Regions from separate parts of the Jeotgalibaca sp. PTS2502 genome, predicted to be linked through region 2. Evidence: riboswitches for the same ligand, from Rfam matches in the RefSeq annotation. Region 2 holds a riboswitch; the other holds the start of a gene.
The links. A riboswitch is a leader RNA that binds a small molecule or an ion and turns the genes downstream of it on or off. The one in region 2 is predicted to bind lysine.
Positions count from the first base shown of each region.

Region 1: another riboswitch for lysine. It lies ahead of lysA (diaminopimelate decarboxylase); the one in region 2 lies ahead of BW721_RS12325 (ABC transporter permease subunit).

Region 1 covers NZ_CP019433.1:2,119,272-2,128,201, reverse strand. Annotated here, with positions in the region: gene BW721_RS10640 (alanine:cation symporter family protein) at 1-44, opposite strand, end outside; gene BW721_RS10635 (IS1182 family transposase) at 46-1,767, opposite strand; gene BW721_RS10630 (alanine:cation symporter family protein) at 1,886-2,572, opposite strand; gene dapB (4-hydroxy-tetrahydrodipicolinate reductase) at 2,691-3,401, opposite strand; gene dapA (4-hydroxy-tetrahydrodipicolinate synthase) at 3,398-4,279, opposite strand; gene lysA (diaminopimelate decarboxylase) at 4,298-5,545, opposite strand; lysine riboswitch at 5,656-5,827, opposite strand; partial or broken gene BW721_RS12130 (sugar kinase) at 5,888-6,865, opposite strand; gene BW721_RS10605 (IclR family transcriptional regulator) at 7,100-7,879, opposite strand; gene BW721_RS10600 (nucleoid-associated protein) at 8,018-8,930, shown strand, end outside.
Region 2 covers NZ_CP019433.1:675,619-684,548, forward strand. Annotated here, with positions in the region: gene BW721_RS03365 (metal-sulfur cluster assembly factor) at 1-211, shown strand, start outside; gene BW721_RS03370 (DMT family transporter) at 264-1,178, opposite strand; gene BW721_RS03375 (amino acid ABC transporter ATP-binding protein) at 1,307-2,050, opposite strand; partial or broken gene BW721_RS12325 (ABC transporter permease subunit) at 2,050-3,655, opposite strand; lysine riboswitch at 3,740-3,885, opposite strand; gene BW721_RS03390 (glycosyltransferase family 32 protein) at 4,027-4,653, shown strand; gene BW721_RS03395 (VOC family protein) at 4,841-5,683, opposite strand; gene BW721_RS03400 (magnesium transporter CorA family protein) at 5,710-6,645, opposite strand; gene BW721_RS03405 (metallophosphoesterase) at 6,661-7,482, opposite strand; gene BW721_RS03410 (manganese-dependent inorganic pyrophosphatase) at 7,625-8,554, opposite strand; gene pflA (pyruvate formate-lyase-activating protein) at 8,646-8,930, opposite strand, start outside.

The DNA.
Region 1 (8,930 bases), 860 kb from region 2:
GCACCCACAAAAATCATTTGAAAACTAGCCGGTACCGCTTTAATATTAATGCCAATAACGATAAAACAAGCAATCGTAAAAAAGACGGGACTGGGAAATAACTAGCCTTAAATAAAAAAAGCGTAATGAAATAATCATAATTCTGATTGTTTCATTGCGATTTTTATTTTTCACTGGATTTTTGTAAAAAGCTTCCGCTTTTCTTCTAGCCTCAAGGGCTAGTTTTGTAAGATTCATGCTCATAAGCATGATCCCGATGTCATTATGAACGGCTTGCTTGCCTCTGACATGAGTTCTGCGCATGCCAAATACACCTTTCATACGACCAAAAACAGTTTCTACGTCGATTTTTCGTTGTGCGTAGATTTCTTTTCCACGATCGCTCTCAAGGCTTTCTTTTACATGCTGCTTGAAGTATTCCCAGTTATAGTTGACCGCTGTCTGGCGCTGGGCACCTTTCGGTGTCTTGGCTAATTGATTGCGCGACTCGTCCTGTTGTTCCACATCAGCCTTGTATACTTTAAATTGTCTTTGAAAACCATTCTTATCATTTCGCGTACTGTAATGCGAGAAACTAAAGCGTACACCGTCTAAATCTGTATAGGCATCCTCGATCTCGTCATAATCCCAGTTATAGCGGTGTTTAGGATTAGAGCGATAGGCTTTAGTGTTTTCTTTATGATACATGCCGTATGGGATGAGCGGAACCTTACCAAAGGTATCCAGAACCGCCTCGTAATTTTCTTCGCTGCCATAACCGGCATCTGCAGCGATATACGTGAATAAATCCAACGTTTGAATGGATTCCAAAAAAGGGATAAACGTGCGTGTATCCGTCGGATTTGAAAAAATATCATAGGCGATGACAAACTGATTGCTCGATGCGACCTGAAGATTATAGCCCGGTTTCAACTCACGGTTCTTCATCGGATCTTCTTTCATGCACATGAACGTTGCGTCCGTATCTGTTTTAGAGAAACTGTTTCGGTCTTCAAATGTGGCGTTTGCTTCTTCATAGCGTTGCTTACGCGGTAAGAAATCTTTTTTACATTTATTCCGGTATTTTTTGAGGATGCGACGACGTCGCTTCTGTTCCGAACCACCTTTAGGAACCACTTTTTCTTCTGTAATCGCAGCTTCGACGGCCACAAGTTCCTTGTCGAGAGAACCGATTATTTCTTTAATACCTTCTGCTGTTTTCAATGTCTCTTCCGATAAAGCGAGGTTTACTTTTGCTTGGACGAGTTCATCATACAATTTCGAAACGTTATCATTGAGTTTTGCTTCATAGCGTTCGATTGCTTTCTTCCAAGTAAAACTATAAATATTTGCATCGGCTTGTATCTTCGTACCGTCGATATATAACGCATCTTCGTGAATCAAGCCGTTGTCACTCAAGAGTGTTGTGAAAAGAATGAAGGCATACTTAATAAGCTTTGATGCATGCTCGCTTGAACGGAAATTGTTGATTGTCTTGTAGCTAACAGAAGTGTCGCCTGTCAACCACTTCATGGGAATCGATTCTTCATTCATGCGTTCCATTTTGCGTCCGGAAAATGTGGTGCGGCTATAGGCAAATAAGCACATCTTCAAAAGCATCGCGGGATGAAAGGCAGGGCGACCTGTATGAGACGTCTCTTCCAGGAGAAATTCCGAAGGAATCGAATCGACGAAACGGCTGATGAGGCGTGCTTCGTGATCACTCGGGATTGTAAAATCCAATTGTAGTGCTAAGGCCGTCTCCATTGTGTTATAATTTTGATACATGGTGAGTCACTCCTTTGGTTTTTGGTCGTACTTAAATTATAAGGTATTTGGCTCACTATGTCTTTTAAAACAATAAAATCCCCAACTCCTTCAATTTAGAAAGAGTTGGGGATTTTCTTTATTCAGGGACTGAGTTTTTTCCCAGTCCCACAATCTTCTCTGTTACAGCAGCAACCCGCTGAACGCCACCAATAAAAACAACTAGTGCCATGACAGCCATCACGGTCCCTGTTAGCCAAGGTTCAATACCAAAAGCACTCTTAACAGCGTGTCCAACTGAATTAGCTTGCACCATATTCCCCATAAATCCTAATGCCATAATAATTAAAAGAGAAAAAATAGCAGCAATCACTTTACCTAGTTTGCCTTTAAAGGCTGCTTGAATATAGTAAACTGGCCCCCCGACCAGCTCACCATTTTCCGTTGTCCGATACTTTTGAGCCAATGTTGCTTCGGCGTAAATAATAGCCATCCCTAACAAAGCACTCAACCACATCCAAAACACTGATCCCGGTCCGCCAGATACCATGGCAGTTGCCACACCAGCTAGGTTCCCAGTCCCAATTTGTGCTGAAATGGATGTCGCTAGCGATTGGAAAGATGTCATTCCTTCTTCCGCACTCGCTTTGTCTCCTTTCAACGACATTGATCCAAACGTTTTGCGAAAACTTTCTCCAAATTTTCGAAACTGAATAAATCGCAAGCGAATAGATAGAAATAATCCCATCCCACATAATAAAACAATTAATAATAAATCCCACAACCAACTATTTAGTTGTTCGACGATACCCAACACGTCACCCATTTACTCTCCCCTTTCAGGCATAGTCAAACAACTATAACTCGTTCTATTATGATTAGAATTCGATTAAAAATCAACCATAAAAATAACGCAATTGGTTTTTCCCAACCGCGTTTCTTCCTTAATCAAATAAAACGTCATTCATATCATAAAAACCTGGTTCTTTATCTCCAGCTAGCCATTTAGCACCATTTAATGCGCCAACAGCAAAAATCCGTTTCGAAAAAGCTTGGTGTTTAATTGAAATGACTTCGTCTTGTCCAGCAAAAATAACTTCATGTTCGCCAACAATACTGCCACCACGAACCGCATGGATGCCAATCTCTTTATCTTGGCGCTTGCTGACACCTTCTCGTCCATAAACAAAATCGTAGTTGAGCGTCTCATTAATGGTATCAGCAAACATTTTTGCTGTACCAGACGGTGCATCTACTTTTAAACGGTGATGTTTCTCAATCACTTCAATATCAAAGAAGTCCTTTAAAATAGGGCTATAGTCCTTCAACATCCGATTAACCAACATAACGCCTAAGCTAAAATTAGCACTCATAAGAACGGGAACTTTTTCGCTTAGAGCTGTAATTTTTGCTTGTTCTTCACTTGAAAAACCTGTTGTTGCAATTACAACGGGTACTTTGTAGTCACTGGCATATTGAACAATACTATCCAAGTTAGCCGGGTTTGAAAAATCAATCAACACTGCTAATTTTTCTTGATAGCCTGCTAAGGACTGATTTGTTTCGGGTGCAAAAACAACTAATTCGTCATCTGCTTGAATAGATTCTTCCACAACCCGTCCCATAGCACCATAACCTACTAAACCGATTTTCAAGACCATACCTCCTTATACTTGGCTAAAACAGCAACTAATTTTTGATAATTAGGCGCATCCATTTCACCAAGTGGCATTCGGAGTGGACCAACACCAAAACCTAACTCATTCATGGCGTGCTTAACTGGAATAGGATTGGTTTCATAAAATAGCGCACCGACCAAGTCTAAATAAGCAGTTTGAATTGCTAACGATTCTTGGTGGCGACCCTCTAGATAGAAGCTAACTAGATCGTGAACCTCTTTCGGCATAATATTCGCCCAAACACTAATCACACCTTTGGCACCTAAACTCAATAGTGGCACGATAATGTCATCATTACCGCTATACATAGCAAAGTCATCATTCAATAAGGGAGCCAGTTTAACGGCATAACCAATATCACCTGATGCTTCCTTTATCCCAATAATATTCGGATGTTTCGCTAGTGTCGCTACGGCTGATACAGACAGGCTACATCCTGTTCTCCCTGGCACATTGTATAAAATAATCGGAACATCAACACTATTAGCGATAGTTTCAAAGTGGCGAACCATACCGCCTTCGTTGGCACGATTATAATACGGCGTTACTACTAAGAGCATATCCGCACCATGTTCAGCAAAAGCTTTACTATTTTCTACAGCTGTTGCCGTGTTGTTGCTACCACTGCCGACAATAAGGGGCACACGTTTAGCGATTTTTTCAGCTGCAAAAGAAACTAATTGTTTCTCCTCTTCGAAAGTCATAGTTGATGCTTCACCGGTGGTTCCTAATAATACAATCCCATCTGTATGGTTGTCGATATGGTATTCAATTAATTCACCCATTTTTTCAAAGTGAATGCTGCCATCTTCATGCATAGGCGTAATAATGGCTACTAAAGATCCGCTTAACATTTCATCATCCTCCGGTTTCTATTTTAGGTCATTACGTAACAAGTCTAGGTAAGTTTGACGTTTGACAATTTCAGTTGTTTGGCCGTCTTTAACAAAAACAACTGCTGGCGTTAAACTACGGTTATAGTTGCTGCTCATTGAGTAGCCATATGCACCTGTTGCATAAACGACTAGTAAATCCCCTTTTTCAACTTTTGGTAATGCAACATCTTGGATTAAAACATCGCCCGATTCACAGTACTTTCCAGCCACTGTTACGTGTTCTGTTTTTTCTGCATCCATTTTATTGGCCACATCACAACTATATTTCGCTTGGTACAAACTTGGACGAATGTTATCTGCCATACCACCATCTACAAAATAATATGTTTTGTTTGGTGTTTGTTTTTGATAACCAATTTCGTAAAGGGTATAACCCGCTTCAGCAACTAGACTGCGTCCCGGCTCAATAATTAGTTCTTTAATGGTTAAATCTGCTGCCGTTAACGATTGGTCCAAATAACGTAATAATAGGTGCATCGTTTCCTCAATCCCTAGCGGCTTGTCGTCTTCGGTATAGCGAACACCAAAGCCACCACCTAAATTAAGGGCTAACGGTTGGTCAAAGTCGTTCAAGTAAGACACCATCTTATCAATAGCCGCATACCATGCATCCATTTCAAAAATTTGTGAACCAATATGAACATGGAAGCCTTCTAATTCAAGGTAGTCACTGTCGTTTAATAGCTCTAAACAAGCTTTAAAATCTGAGCTGTCATAAGCCATCCCAAATTTCGAGTCAATGTGAGTCGTCACGATATACTCATGAGTATGAGCCTCAATGCCGACATTTAAACGAAACATGATTTGCATCGGTTGTTTGTAATCATTTGCTAATTGGCTTAACTCTGTCAATTCCATTAAGTTATCGCAAACAATATGTTGCATACCCGATTCAAAAGCCATTTTCAGTTCTTCTGTTGATTTGTTATTGCCGTGAAAGTAGATATGGTCAACTGGCACATCTGATTGTAAGGCTGTATACAATTCGCCAGCACTCACGACATCCACACCAAATCCATATTGGTTGACCAAATTCATCATCCCAACCGTCTGGAAGGCTTTGGATGCGTATAAAATTTTGGTTGGAAAACGATCAGATTTGAAGGCTTTTTTATATGAGTGTATATTCGTTTCAAGTTGTTGTTGATCATAAACATATAAGGGACTGCCATATTGCGCCACTAATTGGCTAGCGGCAGCACCGCCAATGTGTAATTCCGTCATTGTCTCTCTCCTCGATTCTACTATTCATCTGCTCCTTTATTTTCTTTTATTATAACAAAAAAAAGACGCCATTTCTGGCGCCTTTATATTGTTTACAAGCAGATGTAGACAACATATTTAGCACCACCACTTTTGCAAGTAGGAGTGATGTAGGTGTTCCCCACATCCCCACAATTAAAATTTGCCAATTTTAACTGTTCGGCAATGATTACCTTTCAAACATGATCCTAGAATGCCTTCTCCCATGTCTTACTCATTTACATTGCTACCTCTATCTATACGTTACATTAGAATAACATTAACAAAACTAATTGTCTACTCATTATTTGTTTAACTTATTTGTTAGCGATCAACACGCGCATCGTGTGTCATCGTACGTTCTGTTTGTTCCACCGTGAATGGGGACACATCTCCATAAATGGTATGTTTCAATGATGATAGTGCTGTTGCGAAGTTAATGGTATATTCTGGATCATAATTTTCTAAAATACCATGTAAAACACCTGCCGCAAACGCATCTCCCCCACCAATACGATCAATGATGTGGTCCATATCTTGAATCTTCGAATAATAAGTAATACCCTCTTTCCAAAACGCACCTTGTAACGTATTGTGGGTTGCTGAAATTACATTACGGATTGTTGCATAGAAAATTTGGATATTTGGATAACGTTCATGGATTTTCCCAAAATAGTAATCCAATTGTTCAATTTCTGTTGTTGATTGATTTGAATCTAATTCTTTCACACCAAGGAAGTTAATGGCATCCAATTTACCTGCTGATAAGTAATCGACATAAGGAAGAATACGTTTCAAGAAGACTGCACACTCTTCCACAGTCCACAATTTAGAACGGAAGTTGACGTCAAAGTTAACAACCAATCATTTTTCTTTAGCCGCTTTTATCAATTGATAAGTCACTTCAGCACTATCTTTAGAAAGAGCTGCCGTGATCCCTGTAATATGAAGCATGGTTTTTCCTTCTAATAGCTCATCAAAATTGATTTCGTCTACTTTCATTTCTGAAATAGCGGAATGAGCGCGGTCATAAATAATATTTGCGGCACGAGGACCAGCCCCTGCTTCTAGATAATAAGATACAATGCGGTTGCCACCATAAATAACATGGCTTGCATCGACTCCGTATTTTTGTGTATTTTTAATCGCAGTTTGACCTAATTGGTTGTTAGGTACTTTGGTGAAGTAAGTTGTTTTATGGCCTAAGTTAGCCAAGTTAATCGCAACGTTAGCTTCAGCTCCACCATAGTTTAAATTTAGACTAATCGTATCGTAAAAGTGAACCCCAACTTGAGTTGACAAGCGGACAAGTGTTTCTCCAACGCATAAAATATTTTGTTTCGTAACGGACCCTCTTTTTCTCTATTTTTTAAATGTTTACGGTTACAAATGTTATTAAAATTTAAATCCCTAGTAAAATTGCTTTTCTTTCCGAATAGGAAATCTTGTTTTTTAATAGGAAATGTTTCTTCTATTATAGAATATAAAAGAGAAGAGAACAACCCATTTTCACTAAAAAAGGCTGTCTCTTCTCTTTTATAAATAATGATAAACTTGTTTTAACTCTTGAATAATGTTTCTCTTCGTTTCCAAAATAGCAGAAATTACTTTTTCTTCTAATTCAGGTGTTCTGCGGTAAGTTGGCATACTCACACTAAAGGCGCCGTAATTCTTCCCATCCACTGATAAGGATGCACCAATACAGAAAACTTCGATTTGCTCTTCACTGTTTTCGAAGGCATAGCCGTGCTCTTGCACAAATTGAAATTCTTTTTCTAAATCATCGCGGTCTACACGTGTATTCGGGGTAAAGGCCGTCATCCTCACGGTTGAAAAATAATCATCCAATTCTGCTGTTGAACATTCTGCTAACACAGCTTTTCCCATAGCTGAGGCGTACATGGGTTTCGTAAATCCAATGCGAGATGTGGTGACAACAATGGGCTGGGTTGATTCTAGCTTATTGAGATACAGCATTTCGTTACCTTCACGAATGGACAGATGAACCGTTTCATCTAACAGACGATGCAACTCTTTTAAATAAGGATAAGCAATTTTTGAAATACTTAAATCCTTCAAATATTGGTTGGCGTATTTAACGAGACCACTACCCAATTGGTAGGTTTTCGTTTTGTCATTTCGGTGAATATAACCAATTAATTCTAAGGTAGATAAAATTTTAGATGCCGTTGAGTTTGTCATTTCTGTCTCTTTGGCAATCACATGTAAGGGCTGTGGCTCACTTTTGGAAGCTAGAAAACTCAATATCTTCTCAGCTTTCAGCAACACTGTGCCGTATGGTTGTGGTTGAGTCATTGTTATGCTCCATTCTGATTAAATCAATCGTTCTTTCAAATATAAGACAAATATAGGTGGTTTGCAAATCAAAATTTACTTTTAGGAAATTCAAATGTGTGAGATACTACTAAGCGTGACTGAAACGGAGGTAGCCCAATGATTTATATAAAAGAAGCTATTTTACATATTTTTGACTTAAACAGCAATGAAGCTATTTTTTCCTTTGCGGGATTGGATATTAGCGAGAAATTCACCTTAGATTATATTCATGCCAAAATTGAAAAAGTAGAAGATTCCGACAGCATGAAAACTGGTATGCTAGCTGACGAAAATCCATTAGTTCCAGTTTTTAATCGTATTGAAACGGATTTTATTGAAGCGACGAAAGAGTTAACGGAACAATTTTTTGCCATTACTAAAATCAATTCTGAAATTCCACCGGCAGATTTGTTATTTACACTCTTTACTATGGATGAAGTGCCTTGTTTAGGTTTGTTTAAACTGAATCATTCAGATTCAATTACTCATCATGTTTCCTATGAAGATGACACTTTGACGAATCAATTGATCGTGAATCGGTCAATTTTACCGAGTGCGCGCCAAGCTATTCAAGAAGGAATGGTATTAAACCTCACTAATATGGAATACCACGTCATTGAGAAAAAACATTTGATTGATGAGTTGGCAGAAAAAGTCTTCTACTTTACTGAGTTATTTTTAGAGGATAAGCCACAACCAAGCTTAAAGGAAAATATTGCAATTATTAAAAAGGCTGTTCAGAAAACGAGCAAGGCCTTTAACGACGAAGAATTCCAAGTTCTCGCTGAGACAAAAGAAGCTATTGTACATAGCATGAACGAGGAAAATGTCATTGATAATCAAGCCATTGCGGAGACCTTGTACGGCGATAACTATGCAAAAAAAGAAAAGTTTTTTGAGCAAATCAATGAGATGGGTTATGTCGACCGCGCTCCTGCTGAAGTAGCTGTAGCTGGACCAAAATATTCTAAACAAAAATTCCGTTTAGATAACGGGATTGAGATTAGTATCCCTCTAAAATTGTACAAAG
Region 2 (8,930 bases):
ACTGTCTGAGGACGGTCTTTGCGAAGTAACAACGACCTTTACCGGCATTGGATGTGACTGTATCGAATCCGTTCCAGGTGAAATAAAAGAGGGATTACTGCAGATTGATGGTATTACTGCCGTCGATGTTAAAATTGTGTGGAGCCCTGCTTGGAAGATGACACGCATTAGTCGCTTCGGTCGAATCGCATTAGGAATTAATCCAGGATAAAAAAAAGAGCCAGTAGTTGGTGGTTGTCCACCTTCTACTGGCTCTTTTTTTATTAGCCGAGAGTCTCTGCTACTTTATTTTTTGGTTTATAGCGTGATAAGAGGAGCACGGAAACGAGTACAACCGCAATACCGATTAGTTCAAATACGCCGAATTGTTGTTTAAAGACGACAACTGAGAGTACAGCTGCAAGCAAGGGTTCTAAGGCCGTCATAATCGAGGCTAAGGATGGATCAATATACGATAGACTTGCAAGATAGGCAATAAAGGCAACTGCAGTCCCAAACACAATAATTAGTGTCAAAAGAAGGACGCTATGAGTGGTTAAGCTAAAGCTTGGTTGCCAGAATGGTTGGATGAATTGAAACACCAGTCCGCCAATTAGCATTCCCCAGCCTACAATCATCGGTGAGCCGTATACTGCTAAAATTTTACGGGGTTGGATGCTGTAAAAAGCAACTGCGACTGCTGACCCTATTCCGACGGTAAAACCGATTAACGAGACCGACATCTTAGAAAATTGCCCATTTGTAACGATAAGCAAGACTCCGAAAAAAGTCGCTAATACGAGTGCAAATTCAGTAGCATAAAGTTTTTTCTCTCGGCTAATTAAGGTATATAAGTAAACAAAAATTGGTGCTGTAAACTGTAGAATCGTTGCTAAAGAGGCACTACTTACTTCAATAGCCTTGAAAAAGAGGTATTGCACGCCTACCATACCGACTAATGAGAATAATAATAATTGCAAAACATGTTTCTTGTTTTTAAAAATGGAAAAAATAGGATCTTTCCGAAGAATAGAGCTGTAAGTTAAGATTAATAACCCAGCCATCGTTAAACGTGTACTCACCAGCCATTCACTTGACGCTTGATAATCGCTAAATAGTAGTTGGGCAAAAATGCCAGATGCTCCCCATAAACTACCGCCTAGCCCGGATAGTAATATACCCTTTAATTTTTGATTCATTGCTAACCTCCCTTTATTAATATGGTCATTATAAACGGGATAATTGGATTTGACTATCTTGTTTTTTGATTTGTATCAACAAAAAAACAGCCATTGCAATCGTCGCAATGGCTGTTTTACCTCTTTATTTAGAATGGTGAGTCTAAAATACGACTTAAGAATTCTTTTGTGCGTTCTTCTTTCGGATTGTTGAAGATTTCTTCAGGTGATCCTTCTTCTGCAATAACACCTTGGTCCATAAAGACAACACGATCTGCTACTTCACGCGCAAATTGCATCTCATGGGTTACAACGACCATAGTCAGCCCTTTATCTGCTAGCTGTTTCATAACACGCAACACTTCTCCAACCGTTTGTGGATCGAGTGCTGATGTTGGTTCATCAAATAACAGTAAATCTGGCTCCATTGCTAGTGCGCGTGCAATAGCGACACGTTGCTTTTGACCACCTGATAGTTGTGCAGGACGAGCATGGATAAATTGTCCCATACCCACTTCTTCCAAGAAGTGTAAGGCTCTTTTTTCAGCTTCTTCTTTGCTTACTTTTAAAACATTAATTTGGCCAGTCATACAGTTTTCAAGCACATTTAAGTTATTAAATAAATTAAAGTGTTGGAAGACCATTCCTACTTTTGAACGATATTGGAATAAATTTAGGGAGTCTTCTAAAATACTGTCATCTCGGTAAATAATATCACCAGTCGTTGGTTTTTCTAATAAATTTAAGCAACGCAATAAGGTTGATTTACCTGACCCCGATGCACCAATTAGACAAACGACTTTACCTTCTTCTACTTCAAAATTAATATTCTTAAGAACTTCGCGTTCGCCGAACTTTTTGCTCAGCCCTTTAATTTTCATTACAGAAGTCATTAACTTTGCACCTCTTTATCTAACGTGATCACTTGGTTTTGATTACCACCAACCAGATCATAATGTGTTGGTCCGTCTAGTTTTTTCTCAAGAAAACGTAAGATACGCGTCACCGAGAATGTCATAATTAAATACAAAATACAAGCTACTGTAAACGGCCCGAAGTAATCAAAGTTAATCCCTGATACTGTTTTTGTTTGAAAGAACAATTCCGTTACTGAAATAACATTTAAAACAGATGTGTCTTTAATATTAATAACAAATTCATTACCAGTCGCTGGTAAAATATTCCGCCATACTTGTGGCATAATGACAATTCTCATCGTTTGAAAGTGAGACATCCCAATTGCTTCTGCACCTTCATATTGGCCTTTATCAATTGATAAAATCCCACCGCGAACGATTTCAGTGATATATGCGCCTGTATTAATCGAAACAATAAAAATAGCGGCAAAAATACGGTTCATATCCCAACCAAATGCAATGGCAGATCCGTAATAAATCACCATTGCTTGCACGATCATCGGCGTACCACGGAAGAATTCAATATAAATGGTTGTTAAAAGATGCAGACCTTTTAAAGCGTAGCGTTTAAAGCCTTTGTCTGGATGTGGGATGGTGCGAATCACACCAAGAACAAGACCAATGAGGAGACCAATAATGGTCCCGATCATTGAAATGTATAAAGTAACCCAAGCACCATTTAAGAAAAGCGGTGCATTATTTTGAAAAATATTCCATAAATGACTCAATTGATGTCAGCTCCTACTATTGTTGGGCTGCTGGTTGATTAGCAACCGCAGCATCCATGATTTCTTGTCTCTCTTCGTCAGAGATTTCGCTTAAAATGGCATTCATTTTGTCTAAATCTGCTTCGTCTTTACGTACGCCAATCGCAATTGTCGTATCTTCTGGACTTGTTTTGAAACCATCTTCGAATTCAACAAAACTAAAATCACTATTTGCATTTGATGCACTTACTGCCTCAGGATATTCTGATACATAGCCATCAATCACACCTGCTTGAAGCGCCACACGCATAGCAGAGAAATTTTCCATTGCTGTTTGCTTGTTAACACCTTCAATTTGGTCAATGACATTATAATGGAAGGTATTCAACTGAGCCGTTACCTTTGCAGAGTTAAAATCTGCTAGTTTTGTGGCATTAACGAAGTCACTATCTGAAGCGACTACCATAACCAATTGCGACTCTAAATAAGGATCACTAAAGGAAATGGTTTGTTTTCTTTCTTCTGTTGGAGACATACCAGCGATAATGGCATCAATTTTCTTAGCTTGAAGAGCTGGTACTAAGCCATCCCATTCTGTCTTAACGATAACTAATTCTTGTCCCAAACCTTCAGCGATTTTCTTTGCAATCTCAACGTCATAACCACCAGCATATTCATTTGTACCGTCAATCGGAACACCGCCGTTACTGTCATCTAGTTGCGTCCAGTTATAAGGGGCATAGGCAGCCTCCAGTCCAACAACAAACTGATCATCCTCTGCAGCTGATGACTCTGCGTTACTACCATTACCACAAGCAGCTAACAAAGCTAGCGATCCTAATAACATAGCAGCATAATTAAATTTCTTTTTCATACGAAACGACTCCCTTTTATTTGTATTGAGAATACAAAAAAACCGTGAGCAAAAGGCCCACGATTGGTATCGTCCTTTTGCCCCAATATGAACAGCGCTTCAAAAGATAAAATGGGCATTTTATCTCGACAGTCCTATACTTATTCAGCATAGACCCAGCACCTGAACGGCACTTCGGCGAATTCCCCTTTCGTATCCTACTGATGGTTTTCGCGTCCTCTGATTCATATTGTTTTGATATTCTACTGGTGTAACTATAATAGATAGCAAAGCGAATGTCAACCTCAGATCGTTAATCTAGCATATGATTAGGCAAAAATATAGCTGTTCGTTACAATAATAATAGAATTTAAAGAAGGAGGACATGTGATATGATACCAAAAATTATTCATTACTGCTGGTTCGGTGGCAATCCATTAGGCGAAAAAGAAGAAAAAATAATAGCAACTTGGGAAAAATACTGCCCTGACTACAAAGTTATGGTGTGGAATGAAGACAATTTTAATGTTGATCAAATGGGCGATTATGTGAAAGAAGCTTATCAAGCTAAAAAATGGGCTTTTGTTTCTGATGTTGCTCGACTCTATGCCTTAACACAATACGGTGGTATCTATATGGATACAGATATGGAGATTATTAAACCACTTGATCCGCTACTTAAATTGGATGCTTTTATGGGCTTCGAAGTGGAAACAACCATTTCAACGGCTATTATTGCTGCCAAAGAAAATCATCCGACCTTCAAACAACTTTATGACGATTATAATGACCGTCATTTCATCAATGATGATGGGTCTTATGATGAAACAACCAACGTGATTCGTATTACTGAAATTTTTCAAGAAAATGGTCTCTTACTAAATAATGAAAAGCAGACCGTGATGGATGTGACAATCTTTCCCCGTATCTACTTTTCACCAAAAAGTTATTGGACACAAGAAATCAACGCCGGAGAAGAAACATATGGCATTCATCAGTATTCGGGGTCTTGGTTATAAAAATAGGGGCTGGGAAAAAACTCCCAGCCTCTTTCCTATACCCGAATAATGTAGCGTAAATGTGCTCAAAAAGGCAGCCCCGACGTCCACTTCACGAATCATGCTCAGATGGTCTGCAACCATCTTGCGCTTATTCGCTCCAGTGATTCGGGGCTGAACGCCTTTTTTCCCACTCTCCTTTTATTCATTATTTAACGATGATATGCATTAAAATACCATTTGTATCTTTAGCTTTTAAAACACCAGCTTCTTCTTCGTATGAAATACCATTTTGATCAAAGCGGCCTTTCAAAGCGAGCAGTTCATCTTGGTTTGGCAATACCCAAGTATAGTAAGCCATTCCGAGTTGGTCTTCTTCTGGTTGTGGCAATAACTTTCCAGCCCAAGTGTTTGATCCAACATGGTGGTGATAGTCTCCTGATGCAAAGAATTTAGCTTGACCGAAATAGTCAGATTTTAGTCCTAGACCAATTATATTCGTATAGAATTCACCGTTCTCTACTAAATCTCTAACTGTTAAATGGACGTGTCCCATAATCGTACCAGCTGGCAAACCTGAGAAAGGTTTCTTAACAGAGCCTAATACGCCTTCTGCATCCATTTGAATGGTAATACCTTCGATTCTACCATCTTCTCTTACGTCCCACTCAGAACGGTTTTTATCAGCGTAAACCTCTACACCGTTTCCTTCAGGGTCGTTAAAGTAAATCGCTTCACTGTACCCGTGATCACTTGCGCCACCTAATGGGTACTTTTTAACTAATAGGTTATATAAAAATTCGCCTAAGTCACTTCTCGTTGGCAGTAAAACCGCATGGTGGTATAAGCCCGCTGTCACTTTCTTCTCAGCTGCTGGATTAATTTTGATTAATTCAAACAATGCCTCTCCGGTTTCTTTCACACCTAGTGTTACACTGTTATCTGTTTGAGCAAGGATTGATGTCCCCATAATTTCTTGGTAAAATTGTGTCATTTTTTCTAAATCATTTACTTTTAATGCTACTTTCCCTAACGTCCATGCTTGTGTCATGATAAAAATACTCCTCTTTTTATATGTTATAAGTAATCTTTTTTCTTTAGCCAAAATACAGTGAGTATCCCGAGAATGATAGAGACGCCAACTAATAATAGAAATGCAAAACCATCATCTTCAAACGGTAGAGCTACATTCATGCCCCAATAAGAGCCAATAATGGTCGGAATGGTCAAAACAATAGTCAGTGATGTCAAAAACTTCATAATGTTATTCAAGTTATTAGAAATCACACTTGAAAACACTTCACTGAGATGACTAATCATTTCATCGGATTCTTTCCGCATGACCTTTGCTTGGTTAGATAAGACACGGATGTCATGCAACAGTTCACCTGCGTCTGACCCCTTACTTTCATTTAAGTTATCAAACAGATGAGCGATAATGTCATGGTTCTTGGTAATACCCGTTTCAAAATAAACCAGACTTTTATTAATGGCGATCATTTTATAAAAGGCTTCATTCCGAGTTGTGTGGACGATGTTTTCTTCCATATTTTCAATCATGTCATCAATTCGTGTGATGGCCTCAATGTATTCATTGGTGAGCTGCCAGAGCAATTGTAAAATAAAGAGAGAATCATCGTAGTTTCCGTTGCTATTCAGAACATTTTTTAGAAATGGGGGTTCTTTTGAATAAATCATAATGACCTTTTTTTCTAATGTAATAATTGAGATCGGCAATGTTTGATATTCAAGTCGATTAGTTTCATCAATTTTTATTAAAGGATAGAGAAACAATAGCAATTGGATGTCTATTTGCTGACTATTGCGAAAGGTTTCTTTTCTTGGAATCATATAGCGGTTTAAGCTATCTGTAATAAAATCCAGCGGTATCTCTTCTTTTTGATGCAAGTCATCCATTTCGTCTTGAGACGGATTATCATACAAAATCAGGGTTGCTTGATTACTATCCTTGGTCTCCACAAAGTGTTGCCCTTCTAACCGAAAAGCTCTCATCTTGTTCACTCCACTCTATTCAATGATAAAGGTTTCTAATGTTGATGCTAATTCCGTATACGGATCATCTGACCACCAATGTCTGCCATTGCCTAGACACTGACAATAATAAGCTATCTCATCTTCTTTCATGCTTTTCCGAAAATGGACATGTCCCATCACACTATGTCGGATTGGATAATCCTCATACAAGGACATATAACTCTTACTACCCAAAAAGGCATTGTAATAATCATAAACCCGGTGCGGCAAAGGTACGGTAAACTGGGGATGTGTGACGATATGTGTCATCAAAATTATTTGACGATCATCAACAGACTGGCAGTCTACTTCTAGCTGTTGCCGCATGGCTTCTGCTACCTCTTGATCGCTTTGCTTCCATTGTACATATAATCGATCATTCCAGCCACCAATACGCAATTTCTTCTGCTCAAATTGTTCAGTTGTATAACTTTGACTGGCAAATCCATAATCATACCAACCTGGATTCCCCACAACTGACCATTTGTCATTTAGTAAGAGTGGTTTGCCGACAGGCGAATCCTCCCTTTGTAAAAAGGTTTGGTAAATACGCTCTGTGTCAGTATCCTTATTACGAATCGACCAAAAATCATGGTTACCTGGAACAAATAGTAGCTTTGAAACCCTATGATTAACCATTTGATCTAAAAATTGAATGCTATCTTGGTAATCCGATGATATATCACCAGCCATTAGTAGTAAATCAATTTCATTATTGTAGAGTAATTGAGCGAGCAACCGGTCATACGTGTCTCCTCTATTTAGTTTCTTTCTATTTGTGTCAATATGTAAGTCAGATAAGACACCTATTTTCATGCTGTTTACACCTCACTAGCTGTGCTCACTTAAGAGTATAACATATATCTCGAAATGAAGATATTATTTTTTAAGATATTTTTATTTTTAATGATATTATTATAAAAACCGCTATGTTTTTAATAAACACAGCGGTTTTGGATTAGTTTGTATATGCTTCTGTTAATTGTGGAACAACTTGTTTCTTACGTGACACAACGCCCGCTAAGAAAGTTTGGTGATTATCCAATTGAGCGTTGAAGGCTTGTTCAATTTTAGCAACACCTGATCCAATTGCTAAGATCGTTGAATCACTATCAATAATATTCGTTACAATTAAGACAAATAAATCATAATTTTCTTTTGTATTTTCAGCAGTCATTAATGCCATTAATTCATCTTGACGTTTTAAAACATCTTGGAAATCAACCGTATTAACTTGTGCCACACGAACAGTTTTGTCAGCCATTGGGAATGACTTAGCATCTAAATCAAGTAAATCTTTTGATGAGAGATCATCTAGATTTGTACCAGCTTTTAGCATAGCTAAACCGTAATCTGATGAATCAACGCCAGCGATTTCAGCTAAAGCGGCTGCCGTTTCAATATCTTCTTGCGTACATGTTGGTGATTTGAACAATAAGGTATCAGAAATAATAGCTGATAACATCAACCCTGCGATTTGCGCTGGAATCTCGATATTTTTTTCTTTAAATAGTTTGTAAATAACTGTGTTTGTACAGCCTACTGGTTCTGCACGGTAATAAAGTGGATTTGCAGTTTGGAAGTTACTAATACGGTGGTGGTCAATCACGTATTGAACGTCTAAGTCAGCAATATCTGATACACTTTGTTGGAATTCATTGTGGTCCACAAGCGCAACAGCTTTCACTTCGTTTGCAGCTGTTTCGATGACGCGTGGTGCTTCAGTATTAAACTGGTTTAATGCATATGCCGTTTCATCGCTAACCTCTCCTAGCGCAACAGCTTCTGCTTCAACGCCGATTTGATTTAAATAATATGCAAATGAGATTGCTGATGTAATTGCATCTGTATCCGGATTTTGGTGTCCGAAAACTAATAATTTTTCCATAGTTTAATGTCCCTCTTTCATTTCTTATCTTTTTTAATGATAATCAAAAAAAAGGAAAAGGGCAACGGTTATCTCCCTTTTCCTTGTAGATTTAATTTGCTTTTAAGTAACCTTTATACTCATCACAGCGTAATAATTTCCGAGCATTCTCCACACGTTCTGCTGTTGGAGGATCAATGCCTTCTAATTTATAAGGAATACCCAAGGCTTGGTATTTATAGATCCCCATTTTATGGTATGGAAGAATCTCTACTTTTTGAACATTTTCCAAAGTGGCAATATAGTCGCCTAATTCTTTCAAATAATGGTCATAGTCAGTTCGCTCTGGAATTAAAACGTGACGAACCCAAATCGGCTGGCCGATTTTTGATAAATA